2 regions of the Paraburkholderia sp. JHI2823 genome follow, and region 2 is predicted to be linked to the other one. Evidence: riboswitches for the same ligand, from Rfam matches in the RefSeq annotation. Region 2 holds a riboswitch; the other holds the start of a gene.
The links. A riboswitch is a leader RNA that binds a small molecule or an ion and turns the genes downstream of it on or off. The one in region 2 is predicted to bind cobalamin.

Region 1 (4,727 bases), on a different contig from region 2:
CGTTTCCGGGCATCGACAAGGTGGGCGGTGTCACGTACGACGGCAAGCAGGTCTGGTTCGCCACAGGCGAGCGCATCGCGTCGCTCGATCCCGGGAGCGGCAACACGCTTCGCTCGATCGACGTCACCGCCCACGCGGGCACGGCCTTCGACGGGCGGCATCTGTTCCAGATCGCCGAGGACCGCATCCAGAAGATCGATCCCGAAACGGGCCGCGTGCTCGCCACGATTCCCGCGCCGGGCGGTGGCGGCGACTCGGGGCTCGCATGGGCGGACGGCACGCTCTGGGTCGGGGTGTATCGCGAGCGCAAGATCCATCAGGTCGACCCGCAGACGGGCGCGATTTTGCGCACCCTCGAATCGAACCGCTTCGTCACGGGCGTGACGTGGGTGGATGGCGAGTTGTGGCACGGCACCTGGGAAGGCGACGAAAGCGACCTGCGCCGCATCGACCCCGGCACGGGCGAAGTGCTGGAGCAGCTCGACATGCCGCCGGGCACGGCCGTGTCGGGGCTGGAGTCCGACGGCGGCGAGCAGTTCTTCTGCGGCGGCGGGAACAGCGGAAAGATTCGTGCGGTGCGGCGACCAAAGCGCGAAAGCTGAGCACGCAGCAAATTCAGCGGGCGAGTGAGCCATCGGCGCGGACTCGCCCGCTCGCGCTCAGCGTCAAAACGTGTAGGTCACCTTACCGAACGCCGTCCGCCCCAGCGAGTTGTACCCGTAAGCCGTCACGTACTGCCGGTTGAACACATTCGCTAGCGTGGCCGAAAGCGCGAGATGTGCGTTGACCTTGTACGAGGCGCGCAGGCCGACGGTCATCCACGAGGGCAGGTAGATCGTGTTGAGCTGGTCGTCGAACGTCGAGCCGTTATACAGCAGCGAAATGCCGGTGCTGAGCGCGTGGAGATGGAACTCGTCCCACGTGTGATCGACGCTCAGGCTCGCCGTCTGGCGCGGGCGGCGATTGAGCCAGGTCTGATCGGTCACGTCCTGCGGATTCAGAATGCCGACCGTGAGGCTCACCGGCGTGTACTGCCCGAGCGTGCCCTTGTACGAGAAGTCGATGCCCTGTATGTGCGCGCGCCCCACGTTCACGGGCAGGAAAGTCTGCGAGTTGTAGGTGATGAGGTCGTGCACGCGCGTGTCGTAGACGGCCGCCGTGAAGGTGCCGATCGAGGTGACGGCGTCGAGCGCGGCCTCGACCGAATCGCTGCGCTCGGGCCGCAGGTCGGGGTTCGAGTAGGTCGGATAGTAGAGGTCGTTGAACGTGGGCAGGCGGAACGCGTTGCCATAGGAAACGCGCGCCGTGTAAACGGGCGTGATCGCCCACGAGAGGGCGACGTTGCCCGTATTCACCGACTGCCCCTGCACGATCTCGTGGCGCCCCGCGAGAAACAGCGTGAGCGCCCCGAGCGTGGTGGACTGGTGCATCGACACGGCGGAATCGTTGCGCGCGGGCAGGCCGCCCGGTATATCCACCGGCAGGAACGCCATCTCGCGCGTGTAGTCGTAGGCGAGCTTCGTCTCGCCTTCCAGCGGCATGCCGAAGAGCGTGTGCCCCCTCTCCTGGTGCGTGACCGACGTCGAGGTGGAAAAGCGCGTCGAGTCGATCTCGTCGGTCGGGATCGTCGGGTCGTTCGAATAGAGGAACTGACGATCCGTCGCGTAGCCCACGGACTGATCGAACTGCGTGGTCGGCGTGATGTCGAGATGGAACGCGAGGCCGGTCGTGAGCTGGTTGTCGCGCTGGCGGTTATTGCCGCCCAGGTTGTCGTACGAGAGATCGGAGCGGTGGTAGAGCGCGAAAGTCGAGACCGACCAGTTGTCGTGCGCGTAGCCGAGGCGCGCGTCCAGGTTCTGCGCGTGGTACGGGTTACGGCCGTCTTCGTGGCCGAAGGCCCAGGGCTGCGTCGCGTCGATCCCGGCCGTGTTGTAGTCGTGCAGGCCCAGCGAATACGTGAGGCCGCTCAACGCGGAAAGCGGCACGGTAGAGGGGATCGTGCCCGAGGTGCGCAACTGCGTGTCGAAGGTGCTGTTCGTGCCGCCGCCGAACGAGACCGTGGTCTGATTCGGCTGATTCGACGCGTGGCGCGTGAAAAGCTGCACGACGCCGCCCACGGCGTCGGCGCCGAACGAAGCGGCCGCGGGACCCGAAATCACCTCGACACGGTCGAACGAGGCGGTCGGCAGATCGGCCCATTCCGCGATGCCCGTGGTGGGCGAGCCCACGCGTATGCCGTCGATGAACACAGGGACCTGGCTCGCCGACGACCCGCGTATGCTCACGCCCGTATAGGCGCCCGGGCCGCCGCTTTGGGAGACGGTGACGTTGGGGAGCGTGGCGAGCGCCTGCGTGATGCTCGGCTCGATGGGGGAGAGCCGGTCGAGATCTTCGCGCGTGAGCACCTGGGTGCTCGCGTAGCGCTGGTCGAACGATTGCGGCAGATGCTGTGCGTCGCCGACGACAAGGATGTTGGGCAGCGTGGCGTCGTCGCCTGGCTGCTCTTGCTGCTGCACCTGCGTGGGCGATGCAACGCCTGCGGCATGCGCGGCTTGCCATGCGCACGCGAGCACGGCGGAGGTAAAGACGAATTGCTGGAACTTCATGAGGCGATGGCTGGAAACAGCTCCTGAACACGGGCTGTCCTCGCAACGGGCGACCGCCGCTTCATGGCGGTGCTTGCGCATTGGGGCACCCCGCCCGCTGCGGCTGCTGGACTCGGCTGATGGCAGGTCTCCTGGCTCGCGGGTCGCCGTCCGTTGCCGGCCTTCCCGGTTTCCCAGTGGCCCTGTCTGGCATGGACTCGCCGCTCACAGTTGCGGGGGCAGCCGCAGTCTTTCACTGCGTTCCCTTTTGATCCCGTCGCCGGGAACCATCAGCGCGCAAGGGTAATCGGCGTGCATCGCGCGCGTCAACCTTTCGTGCGGGAAGTGTGGCGAAAAGGCGCCTCGCCGCGCAGCTCGAATGGATCGTGCGGCGTTTGCACGCTGGACGGCAAGCGCTAGCCGTGTCGCCCGCGCCGCGCCGTGCGGGCGGAAATCCACGCGTCAGACCTCGATGAGCTTTCTCAGCGTGTCGCCGGCGAGCGGCATTTCGCGCACGCGCTTGCCCGTGGCGTCGAACAGCGCGTTGACGAGCGCCCCCGCCGTGGGGCCCATCGACGCCTCCGCCGTGCCGAGGAATGGCGCGCCTGGCCGGTCGATCAGATGGACGTCGATGCGCGCCGGCACGGACGAAAAGCGCAGGATCGGATAGGTGCCCCAGTCGAAGCTGCGAATGCGGTGCGTGTCGTAGCGCAGTTCTTCATGGAGCGTCCAGCTTGCCGACTGCACGATGCCGCCTTCGATCTGGTTGCGCACGCCATCGGGGTTCACGACCTGGCCGCAATCCACGGCGGCCACCGCCTGCTCAAGCTTCACGAGCCCCGTCTCGGGCTCCACTGAAACTTCGACGGCAATGGCGACATAGCCCATCAGGTTCTTGTACTTCGCGAACGCAAAACCCACGCCGCGATTGCGCGCGCGCGGCGCACGCGGCCAGCCGAACTGCTTCGCCGCAAGCCGGATCACGTCCCCGGCGCGCGGATCGTCGAGATGGCGCAGCCGGAACTCGACCGGGTCGATGCCGGCCATATGCGCCAGTTCGTCCATCACGCTCTCGATGGCGAACACGTTGGTATGAGCGCCGAGCGAACGCATTGCCGAAGTCTGCAAAGGCATGGTCGGCGAAAAGTGGTTCATCACCTCGATGTTCGGCAGCGTGTACAGCGGAATCGCGTTGCGGTCGCCGCCGCCCTCGGGTTGCAGCATGGGCGTGGACGGCGCGGAAACGAAAGGCTTTTCGAGCATGCGCGCCGGCAGCAGGCGCCCAGCGTTGACGATGCGCTCGTTGTGCGAGCTGCTCCACAGCGCATAATGCCAGTCCACGATCTTGCCGCTCGCGTCGATGGACGCCTTCACTTCCGTCACCATGGCCGGCGTGAAGTGATCCCACGTGTGTTCCTGCTCGCGCATCCATTGCACTCGCACGGGATGCCCAGGCATGGCGGCCGCGATCAGCGCGGCATGGGCGGCGGCGTCGTCCGCGGCGTTGTGGCCGTAGCAGCCGGAGCCTTCGGCGTGGATGCAGCGCACGTTCTCCTTTTGCATCGACAGCATTTCGGCCAGCGCGTCGCGCAGCGGATAGACGCCCTGCGAATGGGTCCAGACGGTGAGCTGGTTCCCATCGAGATGCGCAACGGCACAGGAAGGGCCGATCGAGCCGTGCAGCAGATAGCGCTTGATGAAGCGTGCGTTGACCGTTTTCGCGGCGGGCGCCATCGGCGCATGGTGATCCGCGATCTTGATCTGCTGGGTAGCGATCTGCTTGAGGTCGCGATGCACCGTTGCCGGGTCCGGCAACGCGCGCCCCGGCGACCACTGCGCGCTGGCCGAGAGCGCGCGCTGCGCGACCACGGCCTGCCATTCGCCTTGCGCGACCACGGCCAGCATGCTGCCGTTGCGCACGATCCGCACGACGCCGGGCATCTTCGTGATCGCGGCTTCGTCGTACGCGAGGAGCTTCGCGTCGTACACGGGCGGCATCACCACGCGTGCATGCAGCATGCCGGGCAATTGCATGTCCTGGACGTAGCTCGCGCCGCCCGTGACTTTCGACGGGATGTCGAGCCGCGGCAACGCCGTGCCGATGGTCCGGAACGTCTTCGGGTCCTTGAGCGGAGAGCTGGA
Region 2 (4,727 bases):
CGCAACGAAGCCGCGCTCTGCGCATTGCGCGCCAGCATCGAAGCATGAAGCTCCGGGTAACCGCCTGGCAGAAAAATCGCATCGGCGTTGGCGGGAGCGGGCTCGTCAGCGAGCGGCGAGAAGTAGCTCACGCTCGCGCCCATCGTTTCGAGCAACGCGATGTTTGCGGGATAGAGAAACGAAAACGCGGCGTCGCGTGCAATCGCGATATGACGGCCGTCGAGCAGGCGCGGAATCGTTACGTTATCCGAAGGATAGGTGAATGCGATCGGGGGCGGCAAATCGGCGAGCGTGGTTTGCGCGAGCGCGTCGGCGGCGCGCTCGATACGCGCGTCGAGGTCGTCGATTTCATGGGCCTGATGCAGGCCGAGATGACGATCTGGCAGTTCCATCATCTCAGCGCTTGCCACGTGTCCGAGCCAGGGCGCATCGGCGGGCAGCGCTTCCTGCAGCATTTGCGCATGGCGCGCCGAGCCCACGCGGTTTGCCAGCACGCCGTGAAACGGCAGCCCGGGCCGAAAACGCGCAAGGCCGAACGCGATCGCGCCGAACGTCTGTGCCATCGACTTCGCGCTGACGACAGCCGCTACTGGCACGCCGAACGTGGTGGCAAGATCCGCGCTGCTCGGCGTGCCGTCGAACAGGCCCATCACGCCTTCGATGAGAATGAGGTCGGCTTCGCGCGCGGCCTGTGCGAGCAACTTGCGGCACGCGTCTTCGCCCACCATCCACAGGTCGAGCGAGAGCACGGGCGCGCCGCTCGCACGCGCAAGGATCATCGGATCGAGAAAGTCGGGGCCGGTCTTGAACACGCGCACGCGTCGCCCCGCGCGCAGGTGCAGGCGCGCGAGGCCCGCCGTGAGCGTGGTCTTGCCCTGGCCCGAGGCGGGCGCGCTGATGAAGAGGGCGGGGCAGGCAAGCTTTGCGCCCATGCGCCTAGAACTCCACGCCCTTTTGCGCCTTCACGCCTTGCTCGCGATACGGATGCTTGACGAGCCGCATTTCCGTGACGAGATCGGCGGCCTCGATGAGCGCCTCCGGGGCATGGCGGCCCGTGATGACCACGTGCACGTGCGGCGCGCGCGACGCGATCACGCCGAGCACTTCGTCGAGCGGCAGGTACTCGTACTTGAGCACTGTGTTGAGTTCGTCGAGGATCACCATCGCGTACTCGCCGCTCTCGATCATGCGCTTCGCCTCGTCCCAGCCCTTGCGCGCGGTGGCGATGTCGCCGTCGCGATTCTGCGTGTTCCAGGTGTAGCCGTCGCCCATCGTCACGAAATCGCAGTGCGCGACGCTGCCGAGAAAATCGCGTTCGGCCGTGTGCAGCGCGCCCTTGATGAACTGCACGACGCCGAGCTTCATGCCGTGGCCGAGCATGCGCACGGCCATGCCGAACGCGGCCGTGCTCTTGCCCTTGCCGTTGCCCGTGTTGACGATCAGAAGGCCTTTTTCGAGCGTCGCGGCGGCCTGCTTCTTCTCGTGGCCCTCGCGGCGGCGTTGCGTCATGCGTTGGTGCGATTCGGGGTCGGTTTTCATCGTCGGGTGTCGGCTTTTTGTGATGTGAATGAGGCGGTGTTCGATGGCACATTCGCGATGCGGTGCTGCGCGATCGCGACCGTTACGCCATCGAGCGCGATCTTGCTGCGCACGAGGGGACCGCCGTTGGCCGCGAGCCTGGCGCACGGTTCGCACACACCGTCGACACCGTACCGTGCTTGCGCGGCTGCGCAAGGCGGCGCTTGCGTGCATGTCGCGGCGATTTGCTCACGCGTGTAGGCGCACAGCGGTAGTGCATGCGCCGCACAAAATGCCTGCAATGCCGACTCGCCGGCTTTGGCGTCGAGCGTCGCAACGGCCGTTACCCGCTCGAGCGGCCACTCGCCGAGCGCGGCGCGCACCGCGGCCTCGACTTGCGCTAGCGTCACGCCGCGCCGGCAGCCGATGCCGACCACGAGCAGCGGCGCGCCATCTGCGGTTTCGACTGGAGCGGACGGCGAGGCGAGATTCACAGGCGAGAGCGTCGATCGAAGGCGTGAGTCGAACAGAGAAGACAGGCGGCAAGGTGAGCGTGCCCGGCCGCTGCCGGATGCGCGCTACGATAGCACAGGCCCTGCGGCCCACGCCTTCCTTGACGCGCAGACGCCCCGCGCCTACACTCGCACGCACTCTGGTGCTCGCGTGCGCGATTCAATACTGCGCGCGCAGTTAAACGGGAATCAGGGAGCCATCCCGCCTCGGGCACGGCCAACCTGAACTGCACCCGCAACGGTACAACGAGCGCGGCGTTCGAACGAATGCCGCAAGCCGCTTCCATGCTTCAAGCAGTCCACGCCACTGCGCGATGCAGCCGCAAGGCCGCTCGCGCGGGAAGGCGAAGCGGCGTTTCGTCAGTCCGGATACCGGCCAGATACGTGGGATTCGCGCTGCGGGGATGCGGTGCCGGGTCCGTGATTTTCATACGTCAGCCGGGCGTGGCCTGGTGCGTCTCTGGCCGTTCGTCCCTGCAGGGTTGTCTGAATCGTTACGCGTGACCGCACATGCAGGCAGACGTGCGTTCTCGCAATACGACGCCCTCATGAACGGCCAACGCGACGCACACATAGCCCCGCTTGTCGCCTGGCGGCACAGGAGCACTTCATGCAAATGCGCAAGACTCCGGTCACGATCGTGACGGGCTTTCTCGGCAGCGGCAAAACCACGCTGCTGCGTCACATTCTCCAGCACGCGGATGGCTTGCGCGTGGCGGTCATCGTCAACGAATTCGGCGAACTCGGCATCGACGGCGAAATTCTGCGTGGCTGCGGCATTGGCTGCGACGAGAACGGCAACGAAACGCAAGGCCAGCTCTACGAACTCGCGAACGGGTGCCTGTGCTGCACTGTGCAGGAAGAGTTCTTTCCGGTGATGGAGCAACTGCTCGAGCGCCGCGGTGAGATCGATCACGTGCTGATCGAAACCTCGGGTCTGGCGCTGCCCAAGCCGCTCGTGCAAGCGTTCAACTGGCCGTCGATCCGCAACGCGTTCACCGTCGATGCGGTCGTCACCGTCGTGGACGGTCCCGCGGCGGCGAGCGGCCAGTTCGCCGAAGATCCGCAGGCCGTGGACGCGCAGCGCCGCGCCGACCCGAATCTCGATCACGAGTCGCCGCTGCACGAGCTGTTCGAAGACCAGCTTTCGTCTGCCGATCTCGTCATCCTCAACAAGACCGATCTGCTCGACGAAGCGGGCCAGGACGCGCTCGTCGCCGCGCTGCGCGAAGAACTGCCGGCGCAGGTGAAGATCGTGCGCGCGCAGCACGGCAAGCTCGACCTGCATACGCTGCTCGGGCTCGAATCGGCTGCGGAGGAGAGCATTCATCTGCGCCACGATCATCATGGTTCCGCCGACGATGCCGATCACCACCACGACGAGTTCGATTCGGTCGTGGTGTCGGGCGCGGCGGCTTCGCGCGAGACCGTGATCGAGGCGCTGCAACAACTCGTCGACGCGCACACGATCTATCGCGTGAAGGGATTCGCCGCGCTGCCGGGCGCGCCCATGCGTCTCGTCGTGCAAGGCGTGGGCCGCCGTTTCGACAGCTATTTCGACCGCCGCTGGAACGCGCAGGAAAGCGCGGCGCAGCCGCTCGCGAGCCGCTTCGTGCTGATCGGCGAAGACCTCGATGGCGCGACGCTGCAGCAGGCGTTCGACGCGGCACTCGCGAACGTGCAGACCGCGGGCGCCAAGTGAGCGCACATTCGCGCGCACATCGCGCAATGCTTCGTACTTCGAAACGCTGAGCGACACGAGGCCGCAACATGCATTTGCTGCGCACCACGCCGGGCGGTTTCGTCGACGACACGCAGGGCGTCATCCGCATCGATCAGCAGCCCGCCGAGATCGTCGTGCTCAGTTCGGCGGACACGACGCTCGCGCTGCTCGCGAGCGTCGTGCCGCGCCTGCCCGCAGGATTCCCGGGCGTGCGGCTCGCGAACGTCACGTATCTGCGCCAGCCCGCCTCGGTGGACTTCTACGTCGAGGACGTCTTGCAGCACGCGCGCGTCGTCGTGGTCGACCATCTGGGCGGCGAGACGTACTGGCCGTACGGCATCGAGCAGGTCGTGTCGCTGGCGGAGCGCCGCGGGCAGCTGCTCGCGATGTTTTCCGGCGACCTTCAGGAAGACCCCAATCTCATCGCGAAGAGCCGCGCCGAGCCCGAATTTTGCCGCCTGCTGTGGCGTTATCTTCGTGAGGGTGGCGCGGCCAACGCCGAATCGTTCCTGCGCGCGCTCGCGTGGCGCGCATTCGAATGGGGCAGCGAGCCCGCGCCGCCCGTCGTGCTGCCGGCCGCCGCGCTCTACTGCCCGCAGCGCGACGTCGCGACCATCGACGAATGGCGCGCGCGTTGGCAACCCGGCGCGCCCGTCGTCGCGCTGCTGTTCTACAAGGCGCACTTGCAGGCCGCCAACACGGCTGCATTCGATGCGCTGATCACAGCGCTGATCGAACGCGGCATGAATCCGCTGCCGCTCGCGATCACTTCGCTCAAGGACACGCTGAGCCGCGACGTGCTCGATCAACTCGCGGCCGAGCACGATGTTGCGCTGGTTTTGAACACGACGGCCTTCGCGGCCTCGTCGCTAGACGACCCCGAGCCGCTCGCCCTGGCCGGCGACGCCCCCGTGCTTCAGGTGATCCTGAGCGGCGGCAATCGCGAAGACTGGGTGAAGGACAACCACGGTCTG

Region 1: linked by a shared signal. The riboswitch ahead of VSR34_RS23820 (TonB-dependent receptor) and the one ahead of cobW (cobalamin biosynthesis protein CobW) in region 2 are both predicted to bind cobalamin.

What each region holds. Positions count from the first base shown of each region.
Region 1 covers NZ_JAYMRY010000024.1:65,848-70,574, forward strand. The annotation lists gene VSR34_RS23815 (PQQ-binding-like beta-propeller repeat protein) at 1-602, shown strand, start outside; gene VSR34_RS23820 (TonB-dependent receptor) at 666-2,606, opposite strand; cobalamin riboswitch at 2,710-2,892, opposite strand; gene VSR34_RS23825 (molybdopterin cofactor-binding domain-containing protein) at 3,048-4,727, opposite strand, start outside.
Region 2 covers NZ_JAYMRY010000025.1:48,491-53,217, reverse strand. The annotation lists gene VSR34_RS24260 (cobyrinate a,c-diamide synthase) at 1-932, opposite strand, end outside; gene cobO (cob(I)yrinic acid a,c-diamide adenosyltransferase) at 937-1,539, opposite strand; gene VSR34_RS24250 (cobalamin biosynthesis protein) at 1,536-1,961, opposite strand; cobalamin riboswitch at 2,155-2,426, shown strand; gene cobW (cobalamin biosynthesis protein CobW) at 2,641-3,732, shown strand; gene cobN (cobaltochelatase subunit CobN) at 3,801-4,727, shown strand, end outside.